Regions from separate parts of the Pseudoalteromonas sp. SWYJZ19 genome, predicted to be linked through region 3. Evidence: predicted binding sites of a transcription regulator. Region 3 holds the regulator's gene; each other region holds the start of a gene.
What was found. The regulator ArgR, encoded in region 3, controls arginine synthesis, uptake and breakdown. The targets are predictions, from matches to a motif close to ANTGAATANNTATTCANT.

Region 1: the regulator ArgR is predicted to act here: its motif matches at 1,983-2,000, upstream of I6F45_RS04520 (OadG family protein).
Region 2: the regulator ArgR is predicted to act here: its motif matches at 1,768-1,785, upstream of I6F45_RS10965 (arginase family protein).

The regions. Positions count from the first base shown of each region.
Region 1 covers NZ_JADYXI010000003.1:175,425-178,620, reverse strand. The annotation lists gene I6F45_RS04545 (aspartate kinase) at 1-169, shown strand, start outside; gene csrA (carbon storage regulator CsrA) at 261-452, shown strand; gene I6F45_RS04535 (YcxB family protein) at 503-970, opposite strand; gene I6F45_RS04530 (hypothetical protein) at 1,103-1,294, opposite strand; gene I6F45_RS04525 (DUF1328 domain-containing protein) at 1,353-1,526, opposite strand; gene I6F45_RS04520 (OadG family protein) at 2,046-2,288, shown strand; gene oadA (sodium-extruding oxaloacetate decarboxylase subunit alpha) at 2,300-3,196, shown strand, end outside.
Region 2 covers NZ_JADYXI010000009.1:99,039-102,234, forward strand. The annotation lists gene cdd (cytidine deaminase) at 1-432, shown strand, start outside; gene udp (uridine phosphorylase) at 618-1,373, opposite strand; gene I6F45_RS10965 (arginase family protein) at 1,838-2,947, shown strand; gene I6F45_RS10970 (transporter substrate-binding domain-containing protein) at 3,077-3,196, shown strand, end outside.
Region 3 covers NZ_JADYXI010000007.1:168,608-171,803, forward strand. The annotation lists gene I6F45_RS09550 (ABC transporter ATP-binding protein) at 1-602, shown strand, start outside; gene I6F45_RS09555 (Dyp-type peroxidase) at 651-1,550, shown strand; gene argR (transcriptional regulator ArgR) at 1,558-2,025, opposite strand; gene mdh (malate dehydrogenase) at 2,251-3,183, shown strand.

The DNA of each region.
Region 1 (3,196 bases), on a different contig from region 3:
ATCGCATTCTGGTGTAGCAAGTTTATTTTTTGATGCATTAGCGCAGGAAAATATTAATGTAGTTTTAGTCTCGACTTCTGAGATTAAAATTTCAGTTTTAATAGATGAAAAGTACCTAGAGTTGGCAGTTCGTGCATTACACAAAGCATTTTTAACAGAAAATGGATAGATTGAGAGTTTTTACTTACTTTTCAGTCTAATTTTCATTAGTATGTTTAAGCGGAATCTTATAATTTTTATTGGAACATGGGAGCAAGAGAATGCTAATACTAACTCGTAGAGTAGGTGAAACCCTAATGATTGGTGACGAAGTAACAGTTACTGTTCTAGGTGTTAAAGGAAATCAAGTTCGAATCGGTGTTAATGCACCAAAAGACGTATCAGTGCATCGTGAAGAGATTTACATGCGCATACAAGCTGAAAAGTCGAACCCTAATCCGGGCAATGCTTAATCAACACGTATACGTAGTTGAGTAATTAGCTCAACTAGACTAAAAGCCACTCACTGAGTGGCTTTTTTGTTTATAAAAGCGAGTATTTCAGGGGTTAGTATTTGTTTTGAAATGTACTGCATTCCGCTTTTATTTTTAATAATAATACCTTGCTGAGTATCTATTACTTCGCTTATGTTTTGCCAAGTTAGCTCAAAACTTTTGTAATGATTAGCCGACTTAATGCCTTCTTCATCAAAGGTAAGTGTTACCTCAGAGCCTGACGCTCTGCTGAGCATTTGTCTGGTTACCCACCAAGGTCTGCGATAGTAAAAAGCGACGCACTCTAGTACACCTAGCATGATCATAAACGATCCTAAGTAATGATCGTTTAAAACATAAATGCCAAATAAACCAAGCGCAACGAGGAGTACAAGTAAAAAGTACTTAGGTTTGGCGCGCTTACTGTAGGGGAGTGACTCGTCAAAGCACTCGTAAAAGTAAGGTTTATCTAGTGTGTAGGTTGTTGTAAATGCCATATTGCCTTGCTTTAAATATCGTTTTTTTTATTTTAACAAGCTAGCCGCTAAATGAGCAGCTTTATAGTCAGTGATTTTATTACAGACACAAAAAAACGGCCCTAAGGCCGTTTTTTAGCGATACAAGAAGAATTAACAGTTAGTTTCTTCAGCGTTTACGCCTTCTTTAACATTTTCACATGCATCTTCTACTTTGTTTTGCACGTCAGTTACTGCTTCGTCAATACGTTCGCCTGCGTCTTCTGCATGATTGTCTTCACAACCCATGATAAAGAAACTTGCGAATAGACCGATTAGTGCTGCTTTTACAGTTGTTGAATTCATAATGTAATTCCTTGTAAGTGTTAATTAAATTTTAGTGTTTGTTAGTTGAATGCTTTATCTACCTGGGTGATTTACCACGTAGTGCACCTGAAACTAATGAGATCACTAAAAGTACTAAAAATATAAAAAATATAATTTTTGCTATACCAGCTGCGGCACCTGCGATGCCACCAAAACCTAACACTGCAGCGATTAAAGCAATAACTAAAAATGTAATTGTCCAGCGTAACATTGTTTTCTCCTTGGTTATCAAATTTGCTCACAATAACTAATGCCAGTTATATGCCAAAGTTTATTTTTGTTTTATATCAAGTGGTTATGATTTTTAACTGTGTTTTTAGTTATTAGTTAGTTAGTAATTTTTACGCTTTGTTATGTAAGTTATTCACACTGTTACAAGTTACCGGTAAATATTCACTAAAAATAATCTTTTTGGTAAGACCAATTAACAATTGGTGTGTGTTTTTGTACTTATTATAAAATTTGGCGGTTATTTTTATTAAGTTGAATAGTTAATTAACAACTTCCATATAACTATTAGCTATAGTCGTTATTTTCTGTATGTATTGTAGGGCGCATGATTGCTGGGTTATGGCATGTAAATTTGTTGAGTGTTATGTTGTTTATAGTTTAATTGGTTTTACCAATTTACAAGATGTAGACAAAGCGACTAGTTTTGTTATTATCCAGTGAATAAATATTTAATTAAATCGATTTTTTATTTTCGATATGGGTTTCAAGGGGGAGAAAAATGGATATAGGTGCTCTACTCACAACGGCTGGTAGCTTAATGCTAACTGGTATGGTTGGGGTGTTTGTATTTCTGTCGATATTAATTGGTGCAGTAACGCTTATGTCTAATTTGGTGACGCGCTATAGCGAACCAGAGGCATCACCAGCTAAATCACCGTCTTTTAAATCTCAAGGTGTGCCTAATGAGCACATCGCTGCTATTAGTGCTGCCATTGCTCAGTACAAATCAAATAATAAATAAGGGGCACACACATGGCTAAATTAAAATTAACAGAATTGGTATTACGCGATGCGCACCAATCATTGCTCGCAACACGTATGCGCCTAGACGATATGCTACCTATTGCTAGCAAGCTAGATGATGCAGGTTATTGGTCTATTGAATCGTGGGGCGGTGCTACATTTGATTCGTGTATTCGTTATTTAGGCGAAGATCCTTGGGAGCGTATTCGCGCGCTTAAAAAAGCGATGCCTAATACTAAACAGCAAATGCTATTACGCGGTCAAAACCTATTAGGCTACCGCCATTACGCTGATGATGTAGTTGAAAAGTTTGTAGAACGCGCACATAAAAATGGCGTTGACGTATTTCGTATTTTCGATGCAATGAACGATGTACGTAACCTAGAAACAGCGATTAAAGCGGCTATAAAAGTAGGCGCACATGCTCAAGGTACTATTTCGTACACGGTAAGTCCTGTTCATACGCTTGATATGTGGCTGACTCTTGCTAAGCAATTAGAAGATTTAGGCTGTCACTCAATTTGTATTAAAGATATGGCGGGTTTATTAAAGCCGTACGATGCTGAAAAACTAATTAAAGCACTTAAGGAAACCGTGTCGGTTCCTATTGCTATGCAGTGCCACGCTACAACTGGTTTAAGTACTGCGACTTATCAAAAAGCGATTGATGCAGGCATTGATATGCTTGATACCGCTATTTCATCTATGAGTATGACTTACGGACACACAGCAACTGAAACTATTGTATCGATAGTTGAAGGAACTGAGCGCGATACTGACCTTGATTTAAATCATCTAGAAGAAATTGCTGCTTACTTTAGAGATGTACGTAAAAAATATGCGGCATTTGAAGGTAGCTTAAAAGGGGTTGATGGTCGTATTTTACTCGCTCAAGTACCTGGTGGC
Region 2 (3,196 bases), on a different contig from region 3:
AAATTGGCAGAATTACTGCCGCACTCGTTTGGGCCGACTGATTTAGGTAACGCGTTTAGCTTGTTTAATCCAGAGCCTCACCAGCAAGTATTTGCAAATGATCAACTAGATGAAAAACTAGCAAGTACAGCATTAAACGCATACGTACCCTATAGTAAAAACTTTAGTGCAGTAAAAATTAGTACATTTGAAAATGGTGATTTTTACGGAAGTTACGCAGAAAACGCAGCGTACAGCCCAAGCTTGTCGCCACTACAAAGTGCACTTAGCCAATTATTTATCGCAGGGCTTAGCTTTAACGAAAGTACAGTAAAATCAATTACACTTTTAGAAACCGCAGGCCATGAAAACCAAGAGGGTGTAGCACGTGCTGTACTTGCAAGTTTTAAAAATCTACCGGCAATAGAAGTAATTAGCGCTCAGCTAAAATAACCTCTTAAAAACAATAAAGCACAGGCAAAGCTGTGCTTTATTAAAATGCGCCATTCTATCGAATTAAATAACTCACTAACTGCGTTAAAAATTATTCATATAAGACAACTATACTTCATAATTTTTGCCTTGTTACTGAGCCATTTTCTTATCGTTATAATAGCCCATTAATAATAGAATCCGTATTAATCAAGTAATACTTTAGCCGCTTCTAATACTACCGCTACAGATTTACGCTCAATTTCACCATGGTCAACATTTGGTATTTCTTGGCGAGTACGATTAACAAGTACGCCTGCTACACATGCTGCTTGTAAACCAAGGGCTGCACACATAGTGAATAATGTTGCTGATTCCATTTCGTAGTTCATCACGCCCAGTTTTTGCCACTCTTCGCAGCTACCTTGTAGTGATTTAGGAACGTAACCAGAATGCGTATCGTAACGCTCTTGTCCTGGATAAAATGTATCGCTTGATGCTGTAATACCAATGTGGAAATCGATATTTAAGTTTTTACATGCTTGTACCATAGCTTGTGTTGCATAAAAGTCAGACACAGCAGGGTAGCTAAGAGGAGCAAAATGCTGGCTTGCACCGTCTAAACGTACAGACGCTTGGCTAATTAAAATTTCGCCTTCGTTGATATGTGGCTGAATCGCACCGGTTGTACCAATACGTAAAAATTTACGCACGCCAAGTTGTGCTAATTCTTCTACTGCAATCGACGTAGATGGACCACCAATACCCGTAGAACAAACAACCACCGAATGGCCGTTTAGTTGACCTAAGTAAACATGAAACTCACGAGTTTGAGCAAGGCAGGTTGGGTTGTCTAGGAATTGTGAAATGCGTGCAGCACGATCTGGATCGCCCGGTACAATCGCAAGTTTTGCACCTTTAAGATCGTCAATACATAGTCCTAAGTGAAATACCTTTTCCATAGCTAAGCCTTTTTATAATAAATTGTGTCAATCTAGCATCATTGCTAGAAACGTTTATCAAGTACAGGACGATTGTCCGTTTTATCTTAACTCCTCCAATTAAACCTTAATAATTTTAAGTACTCATTTGATTTATTCACCAACTATGAATATTCAATCAAACACTTATATTCGCAGCTCCGTTACGGTGTTGACTTGTTCAAGCAGACATAATAAGTATCACTCAAGCGCGTAACTACAATTTAAAAGTTGATTGCCGAATCATTTAAATACCATTTAAATTCATTTGCTTATGGCTTTGTTGATTGCATGAAAGTAAACGTATTTATTTACATTAGGCACTCACTTATTTAGAAAAACGAAATTTATTTGAAGTTTAGGCATTTTTAGTAATTTTGCATAACTAATCAAAAGTAATCGAAACTAATTAGCTGCGTACAGAACAAAAACCGAAGGAGTTTACTATGAGCACACAATTTGAAGCATTTAAAAACAAAGTTGAACACTATTTATGTTCACCAGGCGATGGTGTATTTACAGTAAACACTGCTAAAGAGCGCAAAGCCGCACTACGTAATAAGCTTTATGGGCAAACCGAAAACGTAGATTCACTTTGGCGCGACTCTTTAAATGAGCTACCAAATTCTCCACATAAAGCCGTAATGTTAGGTATTAGCTCAGACTGTGGCGGTGGTATTTTACGCGGCGCAAATTGGGGGCCGTTATTTGTGCGCTCAGCATTAATTGATCAGCAGCCGCAGTGTCATTCGTTTGATTTAGGCGATGTACGTGTAATCCCACATTTACTTCACGATAAATACTTAAACGATGCAACTATTTCTAATTGCCAAAAAGCCCTATACGGTAATGAAGATAACGACTATTACGTAAGTCCGTTATCAATCACAGAGGATGTATGCGACAGCTTTTACGCAACATTTAAAGATAAAGGCATATTTGGTATTGGTGGCGATCACTCAATTAGTTACCCACTTACTAAAGCGTATTTAAAGGCAAAACGTGAGCAAGGTAAGCGTACCGCTATTATTCACTTTGACGCGCATACCGACTTACTTGTTGAGCGCTTAGGCATAGATTTATGTTTTGGCTCGTGGTGTACACATATTTTAGAATTTTTACCGGCACCGCATCATTTAATTCAGTTTGGTATACGCTCAAGTGGTAAGCCAAAAGCGCATTGGGAAAGTACATTTGGTGTTAAGCAGCACTGGGCACATGAAATTATTGAGCGCGGTGCAGCGGCCGTTGCTGCTGATGCAATTGCACAGCTAAAAGCCGATAACGTTGATGAAGTTTACGTAAGCTTTGATATTGATGCGCTTGATGCCGAGTTTGCATCAGCCACAGGTACGCCAGAACATAATGGTTTAACACCACAGCATGCGCTTGATATTTTATCAGCTATTGCGGATGAGTTTCCGATTACGGGTGCTGATATGATGGAAATAGCCCCCTTTACCGACAGCTCTTTAGTGGGTCAATCAAGCTCTGAAACAACACTTAGAGAAGGCGCCAAAATTTCAGCATTTTTAATTAGTGCGATGAACAAGTAAGCTGTAGGTGCTATAAATACTAGCACTATCAGCGTATAAGTGTGCATTACATGACTAAAAACTAGCAGTTCATAAAGCCTCAGCTATATTTATTAAACACATATAATGAGTTGGTTGAGGCCTCACTGAATGAAATTATTGATCTTTTTATTGCTCATTAGCTGTATTAAAGTTGATGCAACTGAAATTACAATAGTAACGGAAGTATTTCCGGACTTTCAGTATCTCAATGAAGATAATAAACTCGTT
Region 3 (3,196 bases):
TAGCTTATAAGCCTAGTTTATTGCTACTTGATGAGCCTTTTTCAAATATTGATACACAAGTACGCTTTGAATTAATTGCCGATATACGTCGAATTATTAAAGCAACTCAAGTATCTGCTGTGTTTGTTACACACTCAAAAGAAGAGGCGTTTGCCTTTTCAGATACACTTGCCATTATGCATCGCGGTAAAATTGAGCAACAAGGCACGCCTGAGCAGCTTTTTGCAGATCCATGTTCAAAGGAGGTTGCAGAGTTTCTGGGTCAAGGCATATACTTGAGCGCAGAAGTATTAACAGCAACTGAATACAAAACACCATTTGGTTTAGTCGAATCTTATGTTGAGAGTAAGCATGACGTAAGCGTAGGGCTTATATATGTACGTCCCCATCAAATAGAATTAGTGGCAGATAACCAAAGTGACAAATTCAGCAAGCGAGCTACAATCATAAGTCGTCGCTTTATTGGTTCGGCGTATGTTTATTCACTTGTTATTGATAAACAAGAAATTGAAGTTGCTGCACAATATGGCCAGTCATTTGAAAATAATGAACAGGTTATAATAAAAATAAAACCTCACACGGTGAATTTTTTCGAATCGTAATTAATTTGTTATTCGCTGTGTTTTTATCTGTAAAACTAAGGAATAACAATGGCGCAAGCGCAATCAGGGATTTGTGCTGAAGCAAACTTACACGGTTTGCACTTATTTTTTAATGTGTTTGATGGTCAAGATGAATCACTTCGCGCAAAGTTAAAACAAGTAAGCGCTATTGAAGAAGAATTTAGCGATCAATTTTCAGAATCAATGCTCTCTTGCATGGTTGCTATTGGTGCGCAATATTGGCCGCATATCCTCCCTGAATACATCCCAAGCGAATTACAGAGCTTTCCTAATATAAACCATAGCGATCATCAAATGAGCGTACAACCGTGCGATTTATTTGTGCAAATTCGCTCTGACCGTGAAGACGTTAACCATTTATTTGCGCTGCAAATTTTAAAACTATTTGCTCCCGATGTTGAGCTGGTGGAGCAAATTCGTAATTTTCGCTTTTTAGATGGTCGTGATTTTAATGGTTTTATTTATGGTGGCGACACCGCACATGGAAGAAAAAAGCGCGCTACGGCTTTAATTAGTAACCCTGGCAATTTTGAAGATCAGGGGAGTTATATTCATGTACAGCGTTATAAGCATGACTTAACTATGTGGCAGCACTTATCATTGAGTGAGCAAGAACAAATAATGGGGCGTACGCGCCTTGATAACACGCTAATTACCCCCGCGATTGAAACCAGCCATGCGTCACGTAGCGAGCTAAAAGACGAAGACGGACAACCGCTACTATTAAATCAGAGCATGCCTTATGGCGATGTGTATGAGCAGGGAATGTTATCAATTACATGCGCTTGTACGGGCACCGCATTTGAAAAAGTACTTAATAGTCGTTTAGGGGAAGGGGAGTGTTACGACCACTGGCTTGATTTTACTCAAGCCGATATGGGTTCTGCTTTCTTTGCGCCTTCAGTCGGGTTTTTAAAACAAATTTAGTTTGCTATTAAACCGTATCAAATAAAATGCGAACACGTTCAAGTGTTACATCTATTTCAGATATTTTAGCAGGAGCGATAAAAATAGTATCGTCGCCTGCAATTGTTCCTAGTACGCCATCTGCTTTACCTAATGAATCTAATAAACGCGCAATAAGCTGAGCAGCACCTGGACTGGTACGAATAATGATCATCATTTCGTTGTGCATAATGTCGATTACTAATTGGCGTAATGGGCTTTTAGCCGTAGGTACACCCATTTCAGCTGGTAAGCAGTAAACCATTTCTTGTTTGGCGTTACGTGTGCGTACAGCACCAAATTTACTTAGCATGCGCGATACTTTACTTTGGCTTATATTGTCAAAGCCTTGATCTTTTAATGCATCAACTATTTCGCCTTGAGAGCCAAAATTTTCTTCTTTTAATAGTGATTTAAATGCTTTTACCAGTGCTTCTTGTTTATCTTGTGGTTGCATAGTCTTTATTCGTTTTTGTTATTTATGCCGCAAATTCTACACAAAAATGAATAATTATGCAGCAGTTGTTTAGTTAACTTGCCAGTTTGATGCGTTAAATCACAAAAGTTTACGACTATGGTCGAAAATATACTTGAAATAGACAGGATAAATTTGTTTTTAGTCGCTAATTTCATTATCTTAAGAGCCACAAATGTTTCCTACCTCAAATTACGGAGAATTCCAATGAAAGTTGCTGTATTAGGTGCTGCAGGCGGTATCGGCCAAGCGTTGTCTTTACTATTAAAAACAGGCTTACCAGCTGGCTCTGAATTATCACTTTATGATGTTGCACCAGTAGTACCAGGTGTTGCGGTTGACCTTTCTCACATCCCAACAGATGTTAAAGTAGCAGGCTTTGGCGCAGACGAATTAAACAAAGCGCTTGAAGGCTCTGACATCGTTCTTATCCCTGCGGGTATGCCACGTAAACCAGGTATGGATCGTGCTGATTTATTTAATGTAAATGCTGGTATCATCAAAACTTTAGCAGAAGGCATTGTTGCTAGCTGTCCTAAAGCGTTAGTAGGTATTATTACTAACCCAGTAAATGGCACAGTTCCAATCGTTGCTGAAGTATTCAAAAAAGCAGGTACTTACGACGCTAAACGCGTATTCGGTATTACTACGCTTGACGTTATTCGTTCAGAAGCATTTGTTGCTGAACTTAAAGGCGTAGACGTAGCAACTGTTAAAGTACCAGTAATTGGTGGTCACTCAGGCACAACTATTCTGCCTCTACTTTCTCAAGTTGAAGGTGTTTCTTTCACAGATGAAGAAGTTGCTGCACTTACTCCACGTATCCAAAATGCGGGTACTGAAGTTGTAAATGCTAAAGCAGGCGGTGGTTCAGCTACGCTATCTATGGGTGCTGCTGCAGCTCGTTTTTGTATGTCTTTAGTTAAAGGCCTACAGGGTGAAGAAGTTGTAGATTACGCTTACGTTGCTGTTGAAAATGGCGATGCAGAGTACTTTGCACATCCAGTACGTTTAGGTAAAAACGGCGTAGAAGAAATTCTTTCTTACGGCGAACTAAGCGCATTTGAAACAAAAGCAAAAAATGACATGCTTGAAACACTGAAAAAAGACATCAAAGAAGGTGTTGATTTCATGGCGTAATAGCCAAAGTAGA